DNA from 2 places in the Planococcus rifietoensis genome. Region 1 is predicted to be linked to the other one. Evidence: riboswitches for the same ligand, from Rfam matches in the RefSeq annotation. Region 1 holds a riboswitch; the other holds the start of a gene.
The links. Region 1 has a riboswitch for S-adenosylmethionine ahead of AUC31_RS13250 (methionine ABC transporter ATP-binding protein). Riboswitches for the same ligand answer to the same signal wherever they lie in the genome.

Region 1 (4,946 bases):
ATTCACTTTCCCTATTATTTCAGCAGAAAACAGGCAGGGCAAGGAAAAAAGCCTGAAAAGCGCGGCGCTACAGTATTTTGCATAAAAAACAGCCGAAGAAAATAGCTCTCCGGCTGGGTTCTCCTATTATTCAGCCATCCACTCCGGTTTTCCGAAGCCTTCGAATTGCTCGTCGATGACCGTTTCAAATTCTTCCGACTCGACGATCTCGACCAAATCCGCCGCCAGTTCACTGTCTTCATTTTCGGCTGCAACGGCTACGACATTGCGGTACTGGTCAGGCATGTTTTCGAGCGCCAAAGCGTCAAGCAGATCCATGTCCGCTGCGAGTGCGAAGTTTCCTGGAACGGCGGCAAGGTCCGTGCCTTCAACCGCACGCGGCAATTGCCCCGCTTCAATCGGCTGGAACACCAGGTTCTTCGGATTTTCCGTTACATCTCGTTCAGACGCTTGAAGCACTTCCGCTTCCGGATCGAGTTCGACCAATCCTTCGTCCTGCAGCATCAACAATGCACGGGCACCGTTGACAGGATCGTTTGGAATCGCGATGGTCGCCCCGTCGGATACCGCATCCAGCGAATCGAATTCATTGGAGTAGATGCCCATCGGCGCAGTCGGAACCGTGATCAATGCGCTCAAATCCATATCGTTTTCTGTTTCGAAGTTCTCTAGGTAAACCGTATGCTGGAACAAGTTGGCATCGATTTCCCCGTTGTTCAACGCATTATTGGGCTGGATATAATCGCTGAATTCAATCGTTTCGACGGTATAGCCTTTTTCTTCAAGCGCAGGCACGATCGCTTCGTTCAGCATGTCGCTATAAGGGCCGGCTGTTGCACCGAGCTTGATGTCTTTCGACGCTTCGCCGCCTTCTGTCGTTCCTGTATCCGCTTCTTCTCCGCCGCATGCGGCCAGTGCAAGCGCGCTCGCTGCCAATATCCATGTGAGTTTCTTCATGTCATTCTCCCCTTATCGTTTATCGAGTTTTTTGGCTGTAAAGTCGCCTGCCTGTTGAATCAATTGGACGAGCACGATCAAAATGACGACCGTGACAATCATGATCGTATTATCATAGCGGTAATAGCCGAAGCGGATCGCCAAATCGCCGATGCCGCCGCCACCGACCACACCCGCCATCGCGGAGTAGGCAATGAGGCTGATGACCGTCAACGTAATGCCTTGGATCAAGCTCGCTTTCGCTTCCGGCAAGAGCACGTCTTTAATGATCATCCAAGGCGTCGCACCGACCGCAATCGCTGCTTCGATGACGCCTTTATCGATGTCACGCAGCGCCGTTTCCACAATGCGTGCGAAAAACGGAATCGCCGCTACCGACAAGGAAACACTCGCTGCGACCGGGCCGATTGTCGTACCGGTAATCAATTGCGTCAGCGGGATGAGCGCGACCAGCAATATGATGAACGGAATCGACCGGACGATGTTGACGACAAATCCGATGACGGAATTGACCGGGCGGTTTTCCCAGAACAAGCCGCTGTCTGTGATGAACAATAAAATGCCGAGCGGCAAACCGATGACAAGCGCCACGCCAAGCGAGATACCGATCATGATTAGGGTCTGGTAAAACGCCACTTGGATTTCCGGCCATAATTCGATGATTCGTCCCCATTCAATTCCCATGCTCCATCACCTCCACAATCGCTTCGCGCTGTTCAAGATAGTGAATCGCCTGACTCACGTCTGCTTGGCCGCCTTTTAGTTCCATGACAAAAATGCCGAGGGGCAATTCCTGAATGTATTCGATCGCCCCGTGCAGGAAATTCCCTTTGACCGGATAGCTTTGCAGCATATCGGAAATGACGCCATCTCCAGCGACTTCGCCTTTGAACAAGACTTTGACAATCGTGCCGTCGCATTTCTTCAGGATTTCTTCCGGCACATTGAACGACACGACGCTCGAGATGAATTCCTTCGTCAAAGCGGTCTTTGGATCGGCGAAGATATCGTAGACACGCCCTTCTTCGATGACACGCCCGCCTTGCATAACCGCCATGCGGTCGCAAATCTCCTTGACGACGTTCATTTCGTGCGTAATCAATACAATCGTAATATTGAGCTTGCGGTTAATGTCTTTCAATAAACGCAAGATCGATAAAGTCGTATTCGGGTCGAGAGCGGAGGTTGCTTCGTCGCATAACAGCACGGCCGGTTCATTGGCGAGTGCACGGGCGATGCCGACGCGCTGCTTCTGCCCGCCGCTCAGCTGCGCCGGATAGATATTGCGCTTGTCCGACAAGCCGACCATTTCGAGCAGTTCATCGACGCGTGGGCCGATTTTCTTGCTCGGCGTTCCAGCTGCGCGAAGGGCGAATGAAATATTCTCCGCGACCGTCTTTTGGCTGATCAAATAGAAATGCTGGAAGATCATGCCGATTTTGAGGCGCGCTTTCCGCAAGCCGTCGCCACGCAGCTTCGTTAAGTCCTGGCCGCCGACTTTGACGGTGCCTGACGTTGGCCGTTCAAGCAAATTGATGCAGCGGATGAGGGAACTTTTTCCGGCACCCGAATAACCGACGATGCCGAAAATCTCACCGGTTTTCACTTCCAACGTCACATCATCGACGCCTTTCACCGTGCCGTGTTTGGTTTGATAGGTTTTGCTCAGTTGTTCGATTTGAATCATGCTGTCCACTCCCCCAGGCAAATAAAAAATGCCTCTTTTATCAAAAAAGAGACATCGAAAATTAGAATTCCGACTTATCTTTCAGAATGAATTTCATTCTGCAGGACTTGGCACCTTCCCATATAAATGGGGGTTGCCGGACGTCATAGGGCCTTACCCTCGGTCTCTCTTGATAAGCATGCGTATTTGGTTGTTTTCAATATTACCTGCACGGGCGATAGCTTGTCAATGCGATTTTTCAAACTTTTTGTACAATGGGACGCGTCGGTCATCGAATACCGGAATGCGGCCCCGCACTTCGTCTACTTCCGAAAGATCGATATCGATGTAGCCGCTGCCTTCCTCCTGGCCCATATCCATCCGTACTTCTCCCCACGGGGCGATGACCATCGAATGGCCGCCGAACTCGTTTTTCGGGTCGCTGCCGATGCGGTTTGCCGCGATGATGAAGCATTGATTCTCGATTGCGCGCGCCTGCAACAGGATGCGCCAGTGGTCGATGCGCGCTGCCGGCCATTCCGCAGGCACGAAGATCGCCTTCGCGCCGTTCAGCGCTTGCGCCCGAAGCCATTCCGGAAAGCGGATGTCGTAACAGATGACGCCGCCGTATGTTTCTCCGTCCAGTTCGAACGTGCCGAGCGACTGTCCTTCCTCGAGGTGAATATGCTCGTCCATCAAACCGAAGCGATGCGCTTTATCATATTCAGAAACGACCGCACCTGTACGGTCAACGACATACATCGTATTATAGAAACCATCTTCTTTCTTCGTGGAGACCGAGCCTCCGACGATATGGACGCTGTGCTCTTTGGCGAATTGTTTCAAAAAATCTGCCGTTCGGCCGTTGCTGTCAGCGAGTTCGTCCAGCTGCGTTAACGCATACCCGGTGTTCCACATTTCTGGCAAGACGATGAGCTCCGCTCCATTTTCTGCCGCTTCTTCCAAATAGTTTTTTACACGCTGAAAATTCGTTTCCGGCTCTCCGAAAGCGATATCCATCTGCACACAAGCGATTTTCATATTCTCTCCTCCTGTAGACAGTTTAGCTTAAACTCTATAAGATTTAAGATAGATGTGCAATTATTTAGAAAATGAGGAGGATTTCATGGACTTTTCAAATCGCTTACAAAATCTTCCGGATCAATTTTTCGCCCTGCTTGTTGCAAAAACGGCAAAAGCAGTCGACGAAGGACGAGACGTCATCAATTTCGGCCAAGGCAACCCGGATCAGCCAACGCCCCCGCATATAGTCAAGGCCATGCAACAAGCGGTAGCCGATCCTCAAACACATCGCTACTCGCCGTTTCGCGGCCTCAGTTCGTTAAGGAAAGCCGCTGCGGATTTCTACAAAAAAGAATACGATGTCGATATCGATCCTGATTTGGAAGTCGCTATTTTGTCCGGAACGAAAATCGGTTTTATCGAGTTGCCGCTTGCGTTGCTGAACCCGGGCGATTCGCTGCTGTTGCCGGATCCGGGCTATCCTGATTACCTGTCAGCCGCACCGCTTGCGGATATCGAATTTGATTTGATGAAACTGAAACAGGAAACCGGCTATCTTCCCGACTACAACGAGGTGACAGCCGCCGCGAAAGCACGCGCCAAACTGATGTACTTGAACTACCCAAACAACCCGACCGGCGCGACAGCAGACATTGCGTTTTTCGATGAAACGATTCAATTTGCCAAAGAAAACGGCATCGGGGTTGTACATGACTTTGCTTATGGCCGCATTGGCTTTGATGGCAAGAAGCCGGTCAGCTTCCTACAATCAAAAGGTGCCAAAGATATCGGCATTGAAATGTATACCTTGTCCAAAACGTATAATATGGCCGGATGGCGCATCGGCTTTGCGGTGGGCAATGCCAAAATGATCGAAGCACTCAACCTCGTCCAAGATCATTTGTTCGCCGGCATCTTTCCGGCTGTCCAACTGGCCGCTGTAGAAGCATTAAACAGCAGCCAGCAATGCGTCGAGGAATTGAATGAATTATACGAGAAGAGACGCCAGACGCTGGTGGATGAATGCCGCCGGATCGGCTGGGAATTCGAAGCGCCGAAGGGATCATTTTTTGCCTGGCTGCCTGTCCCCGAAGGCTATACGAGCATCGAGTTCTCTGACCTGCTGCTCGACAAAGTCGACATTGCCGTGGCGCCGGGCAGTGGATTTGGTCCTGGCGGAGAAGGTTTTGTACGCGTCGGGCTATTGGTCGATGAACAGCGCATCATCGAAGCAATCCAACGAATCGAGAAATTGGGGATTTTCACTAAATAGGCAAAAAAAAAGAAGGCATTGCGCCTT
Region 2 (4,946 bases), 1.7 Mb from region 1:
AGGACCAGTGCATTTGCTGGCATTTTCAAGAGGCGGAATCATGGCGCTATGGACCGCAGTGCTGAGAAACGATATTTGTTCCGTCGTGACATGGGCAGGTGTCACAGACACGGTGCTTACATATAAAGAACGGCTGGATATGCGCCGCATGATGAAGCGTCTATACGGCGGCACGCCGAATACTGCGCTTCCGGCATATGAAGAACGCAACCCTCTGATGCGCATCGGGGAAAGCGATGCCGCTTATTTGATCATTCACGGCTTGAAAGACGACAATGTTTCGCCCCAGCAAGCCTTCCTGTTGGAAGAAGCGTTGCACCTTAACCATCAGCCGTGTGAAACGTGGTATTTCCCGGAGTACACGCATTTTTTCCCTCCTACGGCTAATCGCAAGACTGCAAAGGCGCTGACGCTATGGATGAAAGAGCAGGAGAAGCGCAAAGAAGATTTAACCGAAGCTGTCTGCAATAATGCATAAGCTTAACGCGGTAGTTGAGAATAAAAAAAGGATGGAGAGAAATCATTGATTTCTCTCCATCCTTTTATGATGTAATTAATTATGGGTAGGGCCGCCTTTTTGGCTAATGCCAGCATCCACAGTGCCGAATTTTTCAAAGTTGTCTTTGAACTTCTTCGCCAATTCCTGTGCTTTTTGATCATAAGATTCTTTGTCAGCCCATGCATTGCGCGGGTTCAATACTTCAGTCGGAACGTCTGGGATTTCTTTTGGCATGTTCAAGCCGAAGACGGATTCGTGTTCCATTTCCACGCCGTTCAAGTCGCCGCGAATTGCCGCGCGGACCATTGTGCGAGTGTATGACAGTTTCATGCGGCTTCCGACGCCGTAAACCCCGCCAGTCCATCCTGTGTTTACTAGGTAGACGTCTGCGCCGTGCTCATCGATTTTATCGCCAAGCATTTCAGCGTAAACTGTCGCGTGAAGCGGAAGGAATGGTGAGCCGAAGCATGTCGAGAATGTCGCTTCCGGTGAAGTGACGCCGCGTTCTGTGCCGGCCAGTTTTGATGTGTAGCCGCTAAGGAAGTGGTACATCGCTTGTTCTTTCGTCAATTTGCTGATTGGAGGCAATACGCCGAATGCGTCCGCAGTCAAAAAGACGATCGTTTTCGGGTGTCCTGCAACAGAAGGGATGACGATATTGTCGATGGCATCGATCGGGTAGGCTGCACGCGTGTTTTCAGTCAACGATCCATCATCGTAGTCCGGGATGCGTGTGTCTTCGTCAACAACGACGTTCTCAAGGACAGAGCCGAAACGAATGGCATCGAAAATCTGTGGTTCATTTTCACGAGACAAGTTGATCGTTTTTGCATAGCAACCGCCTTCGATGTTGAAGACGCCGTTATCGGACCAGCCGTGCTCATCATCGCCGATCAATTTACGGTCTTCGTCTGCCGACAAAGTCGTTTTGCCTGTGCCGGAAAGGCCGAAGAACAAGGCAACGTCATCGTTTTTGCCAACGTTCGCTGAGCAGTGCATCGGCAGGATGCCTTTTTCAGGAAGGATGTAGTTCATGATCGAGAAGATGGACTTCTTCATTTCGCCTGCATATTCCGTACCACCGATCAAGATGATTTTCTTTTCCATCGAAACGATGATGAATGTTTCGGAATCCGTTCCGTCCACCGCAGGGTCTGCGTGGAAAGTCGGGGCGTAAACAACAGTGAATTCAGCTTCATGCGCCTTCAGTTCTTCCGCAGTCGGGCGGATAAACAATTGATGGGCGAACAAGTTATGCCAAGCGTATTCGTTGATTGTCTGAATCGCCAGGCGTGACTCAGGATCTGCGCCAGCAAAGCCTTTGAAGACATACAAAGCGTCTTTTTCTTTCAAATGATTGAGGACTTTAGCATATAGGTTTTCAAAGATTTCAGAGGAAATCGGGCGGTTGACGCTGCCCCAATCAATTTTATCTTTCGAAATCGCCTCTTCTACCATATACTTGTCTTTAGGCGAACGGCCCGTGTATTTGCCTGTTTCCGCTTTGACTGCGCCTTCACGCGTCAACACTGCCTCCCCGCGGGATGTTGCAGCTTCCACCAATTGTGGAACGGATAGTTGCGTATTAATATTCGAGCCGTTCAAAAGCTCTTTCAAATCATTTGCTAGGTTCACTGAAGTCATATATATGTACCTTCCTTTTCGTTTATTCCCAAATGAATGGGGAAGATGTATATTCGAACATTAGTATAACACATTGACGCGATTAGTCTATACTAATAACTAGAAATCTGTCAATGTTAACGATTTGTGCTGTTTCAATAGTAGAAAAAGATGCATGCTTAAAAGTCTGACAATCGTTTCCGTTAAAAACGTTGACAGTGCTTGTTGCATTCCGTATGATGGGAAATTGAACGGATACTCTTATTCCGAGCTGGTGGAGGGTGCAGGCCCAATGAAACCCGGCAACCTGCTGCAATTGCAGCGATGGTGCCCAACCTGAAGCAAGGCGAATGCCTTGGACGATAAGAGTGAAAGGTGCTTATGATGATTATTCCTTTCCTCATTGCTTGAAGATGAGAGAAGGGATTTTTTTATGGAATGCCCTTAATCCTCGTGTGCAGGCTGAAAAAGCTGGAAGTTCAATTCCTATAAACGGAAACGGACTTGACATGGGAAAACGAGTACCGTATCAATTTCGAGAGCAATCTCGCAGGATATAAGGAGGAACTTTTTTTGACAAACCGTCGATTATTCACATCAGAATCAGTAACAGAGGGCCATCCGGATAAAATTTGCGACCAAATTTCAGACGCAATCCTGGATGCGATCCTGACAGAAGACCCGAATGCGCGTGTCGCATGCGAAACGACTGTAACGACAGGGCTTGTTCTTGTCGCAGGCGAAATCACAACATCCACGTATGTAGATATTCCAAAAGTGGTCCGCCAGACCGTTAAAGAAATCGGCTATACACGTGCGAAATACGGCTTCGATTCCGAGACAAGCGCAGTGTTGACAGCAATTGATGAGCAGTCGGCAGATATCGCTGCAGGCGTCAACGTGGCTCTAGAAGCGCGTGAAGGCCAGATGACCGATAAGGAATTGGATGAGATCGGGGCAGGCGACCAAGGTTTGATGTTCGGGTATGCGTCAAATGAAACAGAAGAATTGATGCCATTGCCAATCAGCCTGGCGCACAAACTCGCACGCCGCTTGGCAGAAGTGCGCAAAGAAGAAATCTTGCCGTATTTGCGCCCTGATGGCAAAACGCAAGTAACGATTGAATATGATGAAAACAATAAACCGGTGCGTGTCGATACGATCGTCATTTCAACACAGCACCATCCGGAAGTGTCTTTGGAGCAAATCCAGCGCAACTTGAAGGAATACGTCATCAATGCCGTTGTACCGGCTGAATTGCTTGACGCTGAAACGAAATACTTCATCAACCCGACAGGCCGCTTCGTCATCGGCGGACCTCAAGGAGATGCAGGGCTTACAGGCCGCAAGATCATCGTCGATACGTACGGCGGTTATGCACGACACGGCGGTGGGGCATTCTCCGGTAAAGACGCGACAAAAGTCGACCGTTCCGGTGCTTATGCAGCACGCTATGTGGCGAAGAATATTGTTGCTTCTGGCCTCGCCGATAAATGTGAAGTGCAGCTTGCTTATGCAATCGGCGTAGCACATCCGGTATCGATTGCTGTCGATACGTTCGGCACTGGGAAAGTCAGCGAAGACAAATTCATCGAACTTGTCCGCGCAAACTTCGACTTGCGCCCAGCAGGTATCATCAAGATGCTCGACCTGCGCCGCCCAATCTACAAACAGACAGCGGCTTACGGCCATTTCGGCCGTACGGATGTCGATCTTCCATGGGAACGCACAGACAAAGCGGATGCTTTGAAACAACAGGCTAACGCATAATAAAAAGCAGGCGGATTTTTCCGCCTGCTTTTTCTATTGAAGTGATTTATAATAAGCTGCTTTTTCTGCGTATTCCCGAACAATGCGCTCCATATCTTGTTTGTCCGCTTCGTTCAGTTCACGCACCACTTTTGCGGGGCGGCCGAATGCCAGTGTGCCTGCTGGGATTTTCTTTCCTTGCGCGACAAGGCTGCCTGCGCCGATGAAAGCTCCTTCGCCAATTTCAGCACCGTCCAGAATGATCGAGCCCATGCCGACGAGAGCGCCTTTTTTGATTTTACAGCTGTGAAGCGTTACTTGATGGCCGATGGTGACATCGTCTTCCAAGATGAGCGGATTGTCCGGGCTTTGGTGGAGCATCGACAGGTCTTGGATATTGGTGTTTTTCCCGATAATAGTCGGTGCCACGTCGCCGCGGATGACGGTGTTGAACCAGACAGAAGAATTCTCGCCGATCGTCACATCGCCGGTGACGGTCGCATAATTGGCAATGAATGCCGATTTGTCAATCTTTGGTGATTTGTCTTTATATGGATAGATCATGGCAAAGCTCCTTTATCATTGATAAGATGTAATTAGTTCTAATCGTATCAAAACAACGGAAAAGGTCAATCGATCAAGCTGTATAGGGAGGCGCGGATTATGTGGAAATGGCAAGCGGAAGGCGAGGCAACAGGCGTTATCGTGTTGATCCACAGTGCATACGAGGAGCATAAGCGCTATGCATGGCAAATCGAGAAATGGCGCAGGAGCGGGTTTCACGTCTATATGGGCGATTTGCCGGGACATGGGACACAAGCAGCAGCTGATTCGGTACACCGTGAACCATTTTTCGAGTATGATAAAACAGCCGCTGAGCTGCTGCGCCTGGCAGCGGAAAATGACTTGCCAATTGTACTCGCGGGACATGGGCTCGGCGCAGCGATCGCTATCCATGCCCTTAGACAAAATCGCCATCCTATAGCAGCGCTTATTCTCACGTCGCCATGGTTTGAATTGCAAAAAGTGCCGAGCAAGCCAACACTTGCCTTGTCCGGAATCAGCAAGCTTACCG

Region 2: another riboswitch for S-adenosylmethionine. It lies ahead of metK (methionine adenosyltransferase); the one in region 1 lies ahead of AUC31_RS13250 (methionine ABC transporter ATP-binding protein).

What each region holds. Positions count from the first base shown of each region.
Region 1 is NZ_CP013659.2:2,672,816-2,677,761, forward strand. It holds gene AUC31_RS13240 (MetQ/NlpA family ABC transporter substrate-binding protein) at 127-957, opposite strand; gene AUC31_RS13245 (methionine ABC transporter permease) at 970-1,641, opposite strand; gene AUC31_RS13250 (methionine ABC transporter ATP-binding protein) at 1,631-2,644, opposite strand; SAM riboswitch class I at 2,716-2,823, opposite strand; gene AUC31_RS13255 (carbon-nitrogen family hydrolase) at 2,870-3,664, opposite strand; gene AUC31_RS13260 (pyridoxal phosphate-dependent aminotransferase) at 3,750-4,919, shown strand.
Region 2 is NZ_CP013659.2:972,784-977,729, forward strand. It holds gene AUC31_RS04735 (alpha/beta hydrolase family protein) at 1-478, shown strand, start outside; gene pckA (phosphoenolpyruvate carboxykinase (ATP)) at 554-2,143, opposite strand; SAM riboswitch class I at 2,381-2,491, shown strand; gene metK (methionine adenosyltransferase) at 2,696-3,892, shown strand; gene AUC31_RS04750 (gamma carbonic anhydrase) at 3,926-4,435, opposite strand; gene AUC31_RS04755 (alpha/beta hydrolase) at 4,535-4,946, shown strand, end outside.